Regions from separate parts of the Streptomyces sp. NPDC088915 genome, predicted to be linked through region 3. Evidence: riboswitches for the same ligand, from Rfam matches in the RefSeq annotation. Region 3 holds a riboswitch; each other region holds the start of a gene.
The links. Region 3 has a riboswitch for thiamine pyrophosphate ahead of thiC (phosphomethylpyrimidine synthase ThiC). Riboswitches for the same ligand answer to the same signal wherever they lie in the genome.

Region 1 (3,267 bases), on a different contig from region 3:
GCCCTCCTTGACCAGCTGCCGCACGCGCGTCACCTCGACATCGAGCATCTCCGCGATGTCGGGCAGGTAGAGCCAGGCGGGGACGAGAGCATCGATCTTTGCGTCAATCTCGGTCACGTGACAAGCCTGCCATCCCGGACCGACAGTCGGTAGTCGGGCCCGGGAGGTATCACGCCGATCGGACGAAACGCCCCTACCGGACCGCCGCCTTCAGGGGTACGGACGGGTCCGCCGCGCGGGCCGGGTCGACCGGGGTCGCGGCCTCGATCAGCTTCCGGCCCTGGGCCAGGTCGCGGGGGCGGCCGACGGCGAGGAGGGCCACCGGCGCGCCGGCGCGCAGCCAGAGCACCGACCAGGCCTCGTCCGCCGGGTCGCCGCGCCACAGCAACCGGTCCGCGCCCGCGTGGTGCCCCGCGTACTGGACGAAACGCCCGAACTGCTCGGACCAGAAGTACGGCACGGGGTCGTACGGGCCGGTGTCGGCGCCCGTGATCGCGGCGGCGACCGCGCGCGGGCCCTGGAGGGCGTTGTCCCAGTGGTGGACGAGGAGGCGCTCGCCGTAGCGGGCGGAGGGGAAGGAGGCGCAGTCCCCGACCGCGTACACGTCGGGCAGGGAGGTGCGCAGCCGGTCGTCGGCGGTGACGGCGCCGCTCGGGTCGAGGGCGATGCCGGAGCCGGCGAGCCAGCCGGTGGCGGGGCGGGCGCCGATGCCGACGACGACGGCCTCGGCGGGCAGTTCGCGGCCGTCGGCGAGGCGGACCCGGCCGGGTTCGACGGTGTCCACGCGCGCGTGGGTGAGGAGTTCGGCGCCGTTCGCCCCGTACCAGTCGGCCATGGGGGCGGCGACCTCGGCGGGCAGGGTGCCGGCGAGCGGGAGGTCCGCGGCCTCGACGACGGTGACGGCGCAGCCGGCCGCGAGCGCGGCGGTGGTGAACTCGGCGCCGATCCAGCCGGCGCCGACGACCACGACGGTGTGGCGGCGCTCCAGGACGGGCCCGAGGCGCACGGCGTCGTCGAGGGTGCGCAGCAGGTGGACGCCGGGGACGCCCTCGGAGCCGGGCAGGGTGACCGGGTGGGCGCCGGTGGCGATCACCAGGGTGTCGTACGCGACGGGTCCGGCCTCGGTGTCGACCTCGTGGTCGGCGGCGCGCAGCCCGGTGACGTCCACGCCGAGCCGGAGTTCGACGCCGAGGTCCTCGAAGTCGACCTCGAAGGCGGAGTCCTCGGCCTTCCCGAGGAGGACCGCCTTGGAGAGCGGGGGCCGGTCGTAGGGCTGGTGGGGCTCGGCCCCGACGAGGGTCACGGGGCCGGTGAAGCCCTGCTCGCGCAGGGCGACGGCGGTCTGGACGCCCGCCATTCCGGCGCCGACGACCACGACGCGCCGCTGGGTCTGCTTCTGCTCGCTCACACGGCCACCTTACGTACCTGACGGCCCGTCAGGGAGGGTGGGGTCCACGGCCCCCTCGTGGCGGGCGCGCGGCGGAAGCTAGTCTGGCGGGCGTAAAGCACTCGCGGGAGCCCGGACGCACCGGGCTGAGAGGGGGGCTGGCCGGCCTCCGACCGTACGAACCTGATCCGGGTCATGCCGGCGAAGGGAGGGGCTGGACGCCCATGCGTTCTTCCGATGTCCGAGAGGCCTCCGACGTGCGGGGGGTCGACGTCCTCGTGGTCGGGGGCGGCATCATCGGCCTGGTCACGGCCTGGCGGGCCGCGCTGCGCGGGCTGCGCACCGCCGTCGTCGACCCCGAGCCGGGCGGCGGGGCCGCGCGGGTCGCGGCCGGGATGCTCGCCGCCGTCACCGAGCTGCACTACGGCGAGGAGACCCTGCTCGGGCTCAACCTCGCCTCCGCCGCCCGCTATCCGGCCTTCGTCGCCGAGCTGGAGGAGGCGACCGGGCTCGACGTCGGCCACCGCGCCTGCGGCACCCTCGCCGTCGCCCTCGACGCCGACGACCGGGCGCACCTGCGCGAGCTGCACGCCCTGCAGGTGCGCTGCGGGCTCGCCTCGGAGTGGCTGAGCGGCCGCGAGTGCCGCCGCCTCGAACCGATGCTGGCGCCGGGGGTGCGCGGCGGCCTCCGGGTCGACGGCGACCACCAGGTGGACCCGCGCCGGCTCGCCGCCGCGCTCGTCGTCGCCTGCGAGCGGGCCGGGGTGGTCTTCCACCGGACGCTCGCGGAGCGGCTCGCGGTGCGGGGCGACCGGGCGCGCGGCGCGGTCCTCGCCGGGGGCGGGGAGCTGGCGGCGGGGCAGACCGTGCTCGCGGCGGGCAGCCTGAGCGGGCGGCTCGCGGGGGTGCCGGACGAGGTGCTCCCGCCGGTGCGCCCGGTGAAGGGCCAGGTCCTGCGCCTGCGGGTGCCGCCCGCGTACGCCCCCTTCCTCTCCCGGACCGTCCGGGCCGTCGTGCGCGGCAGCCACGTCTACCTGGTGCCGCGCGAGAACGGCGAGCTGGTCGTCGGCGCCACCAGCGAGGAGCTCGGCTGGGACACCACGGTGACGGCGGGCGGGGTGTACGAGCTGCTGCGCGACGCCCACGAGCTGGTGCCCGGGATCACCGAGCTGCCGCTCACCGAGACCCTGGCCGGGCTGCGCCCCGGCTCGCCGGACAACGCCCCGCTGCTCGGCCCCACCGCGCTGCCCGGTCTGCTGCTGGCCACCGGCCACCACCGCAACGGGGTGCTCCTCACCCCCGTCACCGGCGACGTCATGGCGGAGGTGCTCACCACGGGCGCCCTGCCCGACGAGGCGCGCCCCTTCACCCCCCGCCGTTTCTCCCCCGCCCCTCCCGTACGTCAGGAGCAGCCCGCATGAGCGCGAACCCGCCCGCCAACGACGTGACCGCGACCGTGACCGTGACCGTGAACGGGGAGGCGCGCGCGCTCTCCGGCCCCGTCTCCCTCGACGCCCTCGTCGCGACCCTGACCGCGGCCCCCTCCGGGGTGGCCGCCGCCGTCAACGAGACGGTGGTCCCGCGCGGCGAGTGGGCGTCGACGCTCCTCGGCGACGGGGACCGGGTGGAGGTCCTCACCGCGGTGCAGGGGGGCTGAGCGCGATGTCCGACGACGTGTTCGTCCTCGGCGGCACGGAGTTCTCCTCCCGCCTGATCATGGGCACGGGCGGGGCGCCCAGCCTCGACGTCCTGGAGCGCTCCCTGGTCGCCAGCGGCACGGAGCTGACCACGGTCGCCATGCGGCGCCTGGACCCGACCGTGCGGGGCTCGGTCCTCTCCGTCCTGGACCGGCTCGGCATCCGGGTCCTGCCCAACACGGC
Region 2 (3,267 bases), on a different contig from region 3:
ATCATGGACCGGTTGGACTCCCTGCTGCCGACGGCGCCGGTGGTGTGGCTGCTTCTGGCGTTGTTCGTCGGTACCGGCTGACCGGCCATGGCGCCAGGCGGCGGAGCCGCACGTCGACACAGCATGGACCGGCTGGACTCCCTGCTGCCGACGGCGCCGGTGGTGTGGTTGCTGCTCGCGTTGTTCGTCGGTACCGGCTGACCTGCGGTTCTTCGGACGAGGGGCCCGTTGTCCACAGGACGGCGGGTCCCTCTTCGTATCTCTGCGACACTGGTAGCACCATGCCCAAGCCCGGAGAACTCACTTTCGTCGCCCCCCGCGGAGCCAAGAAGCCGCCGCGGCACCTCGCCGACCTCACGCCCGCCGAGCGGAAGGAGGCCGTCGCCGCGATCGGCGAGAAGCCCTTCCGCGCCAAGCAGCTGTCCACGCACTACTTCGCGCGGTACGCGCACGACCCCGCCGAGTGGACCGACATCCCGGCCGCCTCGCGGGAGAAGCTGGCCGGGGAGCTGCTGCCCGACCTGATGTCCGTGGTGCGGCACATCTCGTGCGACGACGACACCACCCGCAAGACCCTGTGGCGGCTGCACGACGGCACGCTCGTGGAGTCGGTGCTCATGCGCTACCCGGACCGGGTGACCATGTGCATCTCCTCGCAGGCCGGCTGCGGGATGAACTGCCCGTTCTGCGCGACCGGACAGGCCGGCCTCGACCGGAACCTGTCGACCGCCGAGATCGTGCACCAGATCGTGGACGGCATGCGGGCCCTGCGCGACGGCGAGGTCCCCGGCGGCCCGGCGCGCCTGTCGAACATCGTGTTCATGGGCATGGGCGAGCCGCTCGCCAACTACAAGCGGGTCGTCGGCGCCATCCGCCGCCTCACCGACCCCGAGCCGGACGGCCTGGGCCTGTCCCAGCGCGGGATCACCGTCTCCACCGTCGGACTCGTGCCCGCGATGCTGCGCTTCGCCGACGAGGGCTTCAAGTGCCGGCTCGCGGTCTCCCTGCACGCCCCGGACGACGAGCTGCGCGACACCCTCGTGCCCGTCAACACGCGCTGGAAGGTCCGGGAGGTCCTCGACGCGGCCTGGGAGTACGCGGAGAAGTCCGGGCGCCGGATCTCCATCGAGTACGCCCTCATCCGGGACATCAACGACCAGGCCTGGCGCGGCGACCTGCTCGGCAGGCTGCTCAAGGGCAAGCGGGTGCACGTCAACCTGATCCCGCTGAACCCGACGCCCGGGTCGAAGTGGACCGCCTCCCGCCCGGAGGACGAGAAGGCGTTCGTCGAGGCCATCGCCCGCCACGGCGTGCCGGTGACCGTGCGCGACACCCGGGGCCAGGAGATCGACGGCGCCTGTGGACAGCTCGCGGCCGCCGAACGCTGACCTTGTACTCTGAGCTCGAACACATCTTCATAGCCATTCCGACAGGGGAGCGCCACAGCGCTGAGAGTGCGGTGACCTTCAGACCGCAGACCCTCTGAACCTCGCCCAGGTCATTCTGGGTAGGGAGTTCGGTCGTAACTCGAGCTGTTGCGCCCTGCCCGCGTCCGGTCCGCCGGACGGGGCGGGGCCGCGTCTCTTCCTGGTCCCACCCAGGAGGAAATTCAGTGAGCATCAAGAAGCAGGCCGCCGTCGCGGTCCTCGCGGCGCTCGGCGTCACCGCCCTCGCCGCCTGCGGCACCGACGACGCCGGCAAGGCCGCCGGCAAGACCGGCGCGCCCGCGCCGAAGACCGTGACCCTGGTCAGCCACGACTCGTTCAACGCCTCCAAGGAGGTCCTGGCCGAGTTCACGAAGCAGACCGGGTTCACCGTCAAGGTCCTCAAGGCCGGGGACGCCGGCGAGGCCGTCAACAAGGAGATCCTGACCAAGGGCTCCCCGCAGGGCGACGTCTTCTTCGGCGTCGACAACACCCTGCTCTCCCGCGCCCTCGACAACGGGATCTTCGTGCCGTACGAGGCGAAGGGCCTGGACCGGGTCCCGGCGGAGTACCGCCTCGACAAGGAGAACCGGGTCACCCCGATCGACTCCGGCGACATCTGCGTCAACTACGACAAGAAGTACTTCGCCGACAAGAAGCTGGCGCCGCCGGTGACCTTCGACGACCTGGCGAAGCCGGCGTACAGGGACCTGCTCGTCGTCGAGAACCCGGAGCGCTCCTCCCCGGGCCTCGGCTTCCTCCTCGGCACGGCCGCGAAGTACGGCGACGACGGCTGGCAGGACTACTGGAAGAAGCTCAAGGCCAACGGCGTGAAGACCGTCGACAGCTGGGAGCTCGCCTACAACCAGGAGTTCTCCGGCTCGGCCGGCGGCAAGCAGGCCAAGGGCGACCGGCCGCTGGTCGTGTCATACGCCTCCAGCCCGCCGGTCGAGGTGCTGTACGGCGAGCCGCAGCCGAAGGTGGCGCCCACCGGCGTCTCCACCGGCACCTGCTTCCGGCAGACCGAGTTCGCGGGCCTGCTGAACGGGGCGAAGAACCCCGAGGGCGGCAAGGCGCTGATCGACTTCCTGATCTCGAAGAAGTTCCAGGAGGACATGCCGCTCCAGATGTTCGTCAACCCGGTGGCGAAGGACGCGGCCCTGCCCGAGCTGTTCACCAAGCACGGCGTGGTCGTCGAAAAGCCGGAGACGATGGAGCCCGGGAAGATCGCCGAGAAGCGCGACGCGTGGATCCAGCAGTGGTCCTCGATCGCCCGGTAGACAAGCGCCCGGTGGGCGAGGACCCGGTGGGTGAGCGTCCGGCAGGTGAGCGCCCGGTGGGCGGGGGCCCGGCGGGCAGGCGCTCGGGGCACACGAAGGGCGTGCGCGGGAACGCGGCGCGGCTCGGGCTCATGGCCCTGCCCGTCGCGTTCTTCGCGGTGTTCTTCGCGTGGCCCGTCGTGTCCATCGCGGACCGGGGGCTGCGGCCCGGTGGCGACTGGCGGTTCGGCCGGATCGGCGAGACGCTGAGCCGGCCGGACATTCTCGACGTGCTCGGCTTCACCGCCTGGCAGGCCCTCGCCTCCACCGGCCTCACCCTGCTCGTCGCGCTGCCCGGCGCGTACGTCTTCGCCCGCTTCGACTTCCCCGGCAAGACCGTCCTGCGGGCCGTGGTCACGGTGCCGTTCGTGCTGCCCACCGTTCTGGTCGGCACCGCCTTCCTGGCCCTCGTCGGCCGGAACGGGCTCACCGACGAGCTGTGGGGGCTGCGGCTCGACACGAGCGTGTGGGCGATCCTGCTCGCCCACGTCTTCTTCAACTACGCGGTCGTCGTCCGGACCGTC
Region 3 (3,267 bases):
CACGACGGATGTCCTGGGAGATCTTCATCGAGCAGAACTTCGGACCGCACATCGAGCAGAAGTGCGCGGTCTTCGCGGGCTCCGCCGGCAGCGTCTCGTCGTGGAACTCGCGGGCGGTGTCCGGGTCGAGCGCCAGGTTGAACTGGTCCTCCCAGCGGAACTCGAAGCGCGCGTCCGAGAGCGCGTCGTCCCACTCCTGCGCGCCCGGGTGCCCCTTGGCGAGGTCCGCCGCGTGGGCCGCGATCTTGTACGTGATGACGCCGGTCTTCACGTCGTCGCGGTTGGGCAGGCCCAAGTGCTCCTTGGGCGTCACGTAGCAGAGCATCGCCGTGCCCCACCAGGCGATCATCGCCGCGCCGATGCCGGAGGTGATGTGGTCGTAGGCGGGCGCCACGTCCGTGGTCAGCGGGCCGAGCGTGTAGAACGGCGCCTCCTCGCAGATCTCCTGCTGGAGGTCGATGTTCTCCTTGATCTTGTGCATCGGGACGTGCCCGGGACCCTCGATCATCGTCTGGACGTGGTGGCGCTTGGCGATCGTGTTCAGCTCGCCGAGCGTCTTCAACTCCGCGAACTGGGCGGCGTCGTTGGCGTCGGCGATCGAGCCGGGACGCAGGCCGTCGCCGAGCGAGTACGTGACGTCGTACGCCGCCAGGATCTCGCAGAGCTCCTCGAAGTGCGTGTAGAGGAAGTTCTCCTTGTGGTGCGCGAGGCACCAGGCGGCCATGATCGAGCCGCCGCGCGAGACGATGCCGGTCTTGCGGCGCGCGGTGAGCGGCACGTACGGCAGGAGGACGCCGGCGTGCACGGTCATGTAGTCGACGCCCTGCTCGGCCTGCTCGATCACCGTGTCCTTGTAGATCTCCCAGCTCAGCTCCTCGGCCCTGCCGTCGACCTTCTCCAGGGCCTGGTAGAGCGGCACGGTGCCGATCGGCACGGGGGAGTTGCGCAGCACCCACTCGCGGGTGGTGTGGATGTTGCGGCCGGTGGACAGGTCCATGACCGTGTCGGCGCCCCACTTGGTCGCCCAGGTCATCTTCTCCACCTCCTCCTCGATGGAGGAGGTGACGGCGGAGTTGCCGATGTTGGCGTTGACCTTCACCAGGAACCGCTTGCCGATGATCATCGGCTCGATCTCCGGGTGGTTGACGTTCGCCGGGAGCACGGCCCGGCCCGCCGCGATCTCCTCCCGCACGACCTCGGGGGAGACGTTCTCGCGGATCGCGACGTACTCCATCTCCGGCGTGATCTCGCCACGGCGGGCGTACGCGAGCTGCGTCACCGCCTGGCCGGAGCGGCCCCGGCGCGGCAGGCGGGGGCGGCCGGGGAAGACCGCGTCGAGGTTCTTGAGCCCGCCGCCGCGCGGCGAGGTGTGCTTGATGCCGTCGTCCTCGGGGCGGACCGGGCGGCCCGCGTACTCCTCGGTGTCACCGCGCGCGATGATCCAGTTCTCGCGCAGCGGCGGCAGGCCCCGCCGCACGTCGGTGTCGACGGTGGGGTCGGTGTACGGACCGGACGTGTCGTACAGCGTGACGTCCCTGCCGTTGGTGAGGTGCACCTGACGGACCGGCACCCGCAGGTCGGGGCGCGAGCCCTGGACGTATCCCTTGTGCCAGCCCGGCGTGCGCCCGTCGGACTGGTCGTTCTGGTCGGAGGCAGGCGTGCGTGCGTCCTGAATGGTCATGAGACCGATCTCCCTACGCCGGCATTACCCGGTAACAGGTTCGGCGGTCGGCGCAGCCTCCTCCCGTACGTACATCGGTACGCGCGTACGGTGATCAGCGCCCTCTCAGCCCGGTGCTCCGAGCTCCCGCGTGTGCAAAGGTGTCACCACGCTAGCGTCATCCCGGGCGTGCTGAACAGTGGGCCCCCCGCCGTTCTTGCGATGATCGGTCGGTGACTTCCCCCCAGCAGACCCCCGAGCCGCACGACCACTCCCACGGCACGGGCCCGTCGTCCCACGGCCGCGGACCCGATTCCGGGCACGGTCATGGATCAGGGCACGGCCACGGGCACAGCCACAGTCACGGGCCCGCCGCGCCCGTGTCCCGGCATCTGCGCAAGGTCATCGCCGCCGTCCTGGTCCCCTTCGCCGCCGCCGTCCTGGTCGGGCTCGTGGCCCTGTGGCCCGGCGGCGCCCCGCCGCACGAGCGCACCGGCGTCGGTTTCGACCGGCAGACCGAGCAGGGCAAGGTCGTCTCCGTCGAGTACGTCGACTGCAAGGTCGTGAACGCCGGTCAGGTCCCGCCGACCGGGGACACCTCCACCCCGGAGGGGCGCGAGGCGGTCGAGGCCCAGCAGGGGGAGTGCAAGAAGGCGAAGGTCCAGGTCACCACCGGTCCGAACAAGGGGCGCGAGTTCACCGAGATCGTGCAGCCGGGGGCGCCGCGCCAACTGGAGGAGGGGCAGGGCGTGGTGGTGGCGTACGCCCCCGACGCCCCGTACGACCTCCAGTACTCGGTGACGGACGTGAACCGCAAGGTGCCGATGGCGGTGCTCGCCGGCATCTTCGCCCTCGCGGTCGTGGTGGTCGGGCGGATGCGGGGGCTCATGGCCCTGATCGCGCTCGCCGTGAGCTTCCTGGTGCTGACCTTCTTCATCCTGCCCGCGATCCTGCAGGGGTCGAACCCGCTGGTCGTGGCGGTGGTCGGGTCGAGCGCGATCATGCTGATCGCGCTCTACATGTGCCACGGCCTCTCGGCCCGCACCTCGGTCGCGGTGCTCGGCACGCTGATCTCACTGCTGCTCATCGGGCTGCTCGGCTCGCTGTTCATCGGCTGGGCCTCGCTCAGCGGCAACACGGACGACAACACCGGTCTGATCCACGGGCTCTATCCGGACATCGACATGTCCGGTCTGCTCCTGGCCGGTGTGATCATCGGCTCGCTCGGTGTGCTCGACGACGTGACGGTCACCCAGACCTCGGCCGTCTGGGAGCTGCACCAGGCCGATCCGGGCATGGGGCCGCGCGGCCTGTACCGGGCGGGGATCCGGATCGGCCGCGACCACATCGCCTCGGTCGTGAACACGCTGGTGCTCGCCTACGCGGGCGCCGCCCTGCCGCTGCTGCTGCTCTTCTCCATCGCGCAGAGCAGCATGGGGACGGTGGCCAACAGCGAGCTGGTGGCCGAGGAGATCGTCCGGACGCTGGTCGGGTCGATCGGTCTGGTGGCGTCCGTCCCGGTGACCACGGCGCTCGCGGCGCTCGTGGTCTCGGCCGACCGCGCCGGGGCCACCGGCCGCCCGGGAACCGGCGGCCGGAAGACCTCG

Region 1: linked by a shared signal. The riboswitch ahead of thiO (glycine oxidase ThiO) and the one ahead of thiC (phosphomethylpyrimidine synthase ThiC) in region 3 are both predicted to bind thiamine pyrophosphate.
Region 2: linked by a shared signal. The riboswitch ahead of ACIP5O_RS08205 (thiamine ABC transporter substrate binding subunit) and the one ahead of thiC (phosphomethylpyrimidine synthase ThiC) in region 3 are both predicted to bind thiamine pyrophosphate.

What each region holds. Positions count from the first base shown of each region.
Region 1 is NZ_JBIVIR010000014.1:283,106-286,372, reverse strand. It holds gene ACIP5O_RS25445 (Rv2175c family DNA-binding protein) at 1-117, opposite strand, end outside; gene ACIP5O_RS25440 (NAD(P)/FAD-dependent oxidoreductase) at 194-1,357, opposite strand; TPP riboswitch at 1,502-1,614, shown strand; gene thiO (glycine oxidase ThiO) at 1,612-2,808, shown strand; gene thiS (sulfur carrier protein ThiS) at 2,805-3,044, shown strand; gene ACIP5O_RS25425 (thiazole synthase) at 3,050-3,267, shown strand, end outside.
Region 2 is NZ_JBIVIR010000003.1:342,534-345,800, forward strand. It holds gene ACIP5O_RS08195 (phosphatidate cytidylyltransferase) at 1-81, shown strand, start outside; gene rlmN (23S rRNA (adenine(2503)-C(2))-methyltransferase RlmN) at 282-1,388, shown strand; TPP riboswitch at 1,422-1,532, shown strand; gene ACIP5O_RS08205 (thiamine ABC transporter substrate binding subunit) at 1,613-2,704, shown strand; gene ACIP5O_RS08210 (ABC transporter permease) at 2,836-3,267, shown strand, end outside.
Region 3 is NZ_JBIVIR010000001.1:218,652-221,918, forward strand. It holds gene thiC (phosphomethylpyrimidine synthase ThiC) at 1-1,681, opposite strand, end outside; TPP riboswitch at 1,675-1,821, opposite strand; gene ACIP5O_RS01045 (YibE/F family protein) at 1,894-3,267, shown strand, end outside.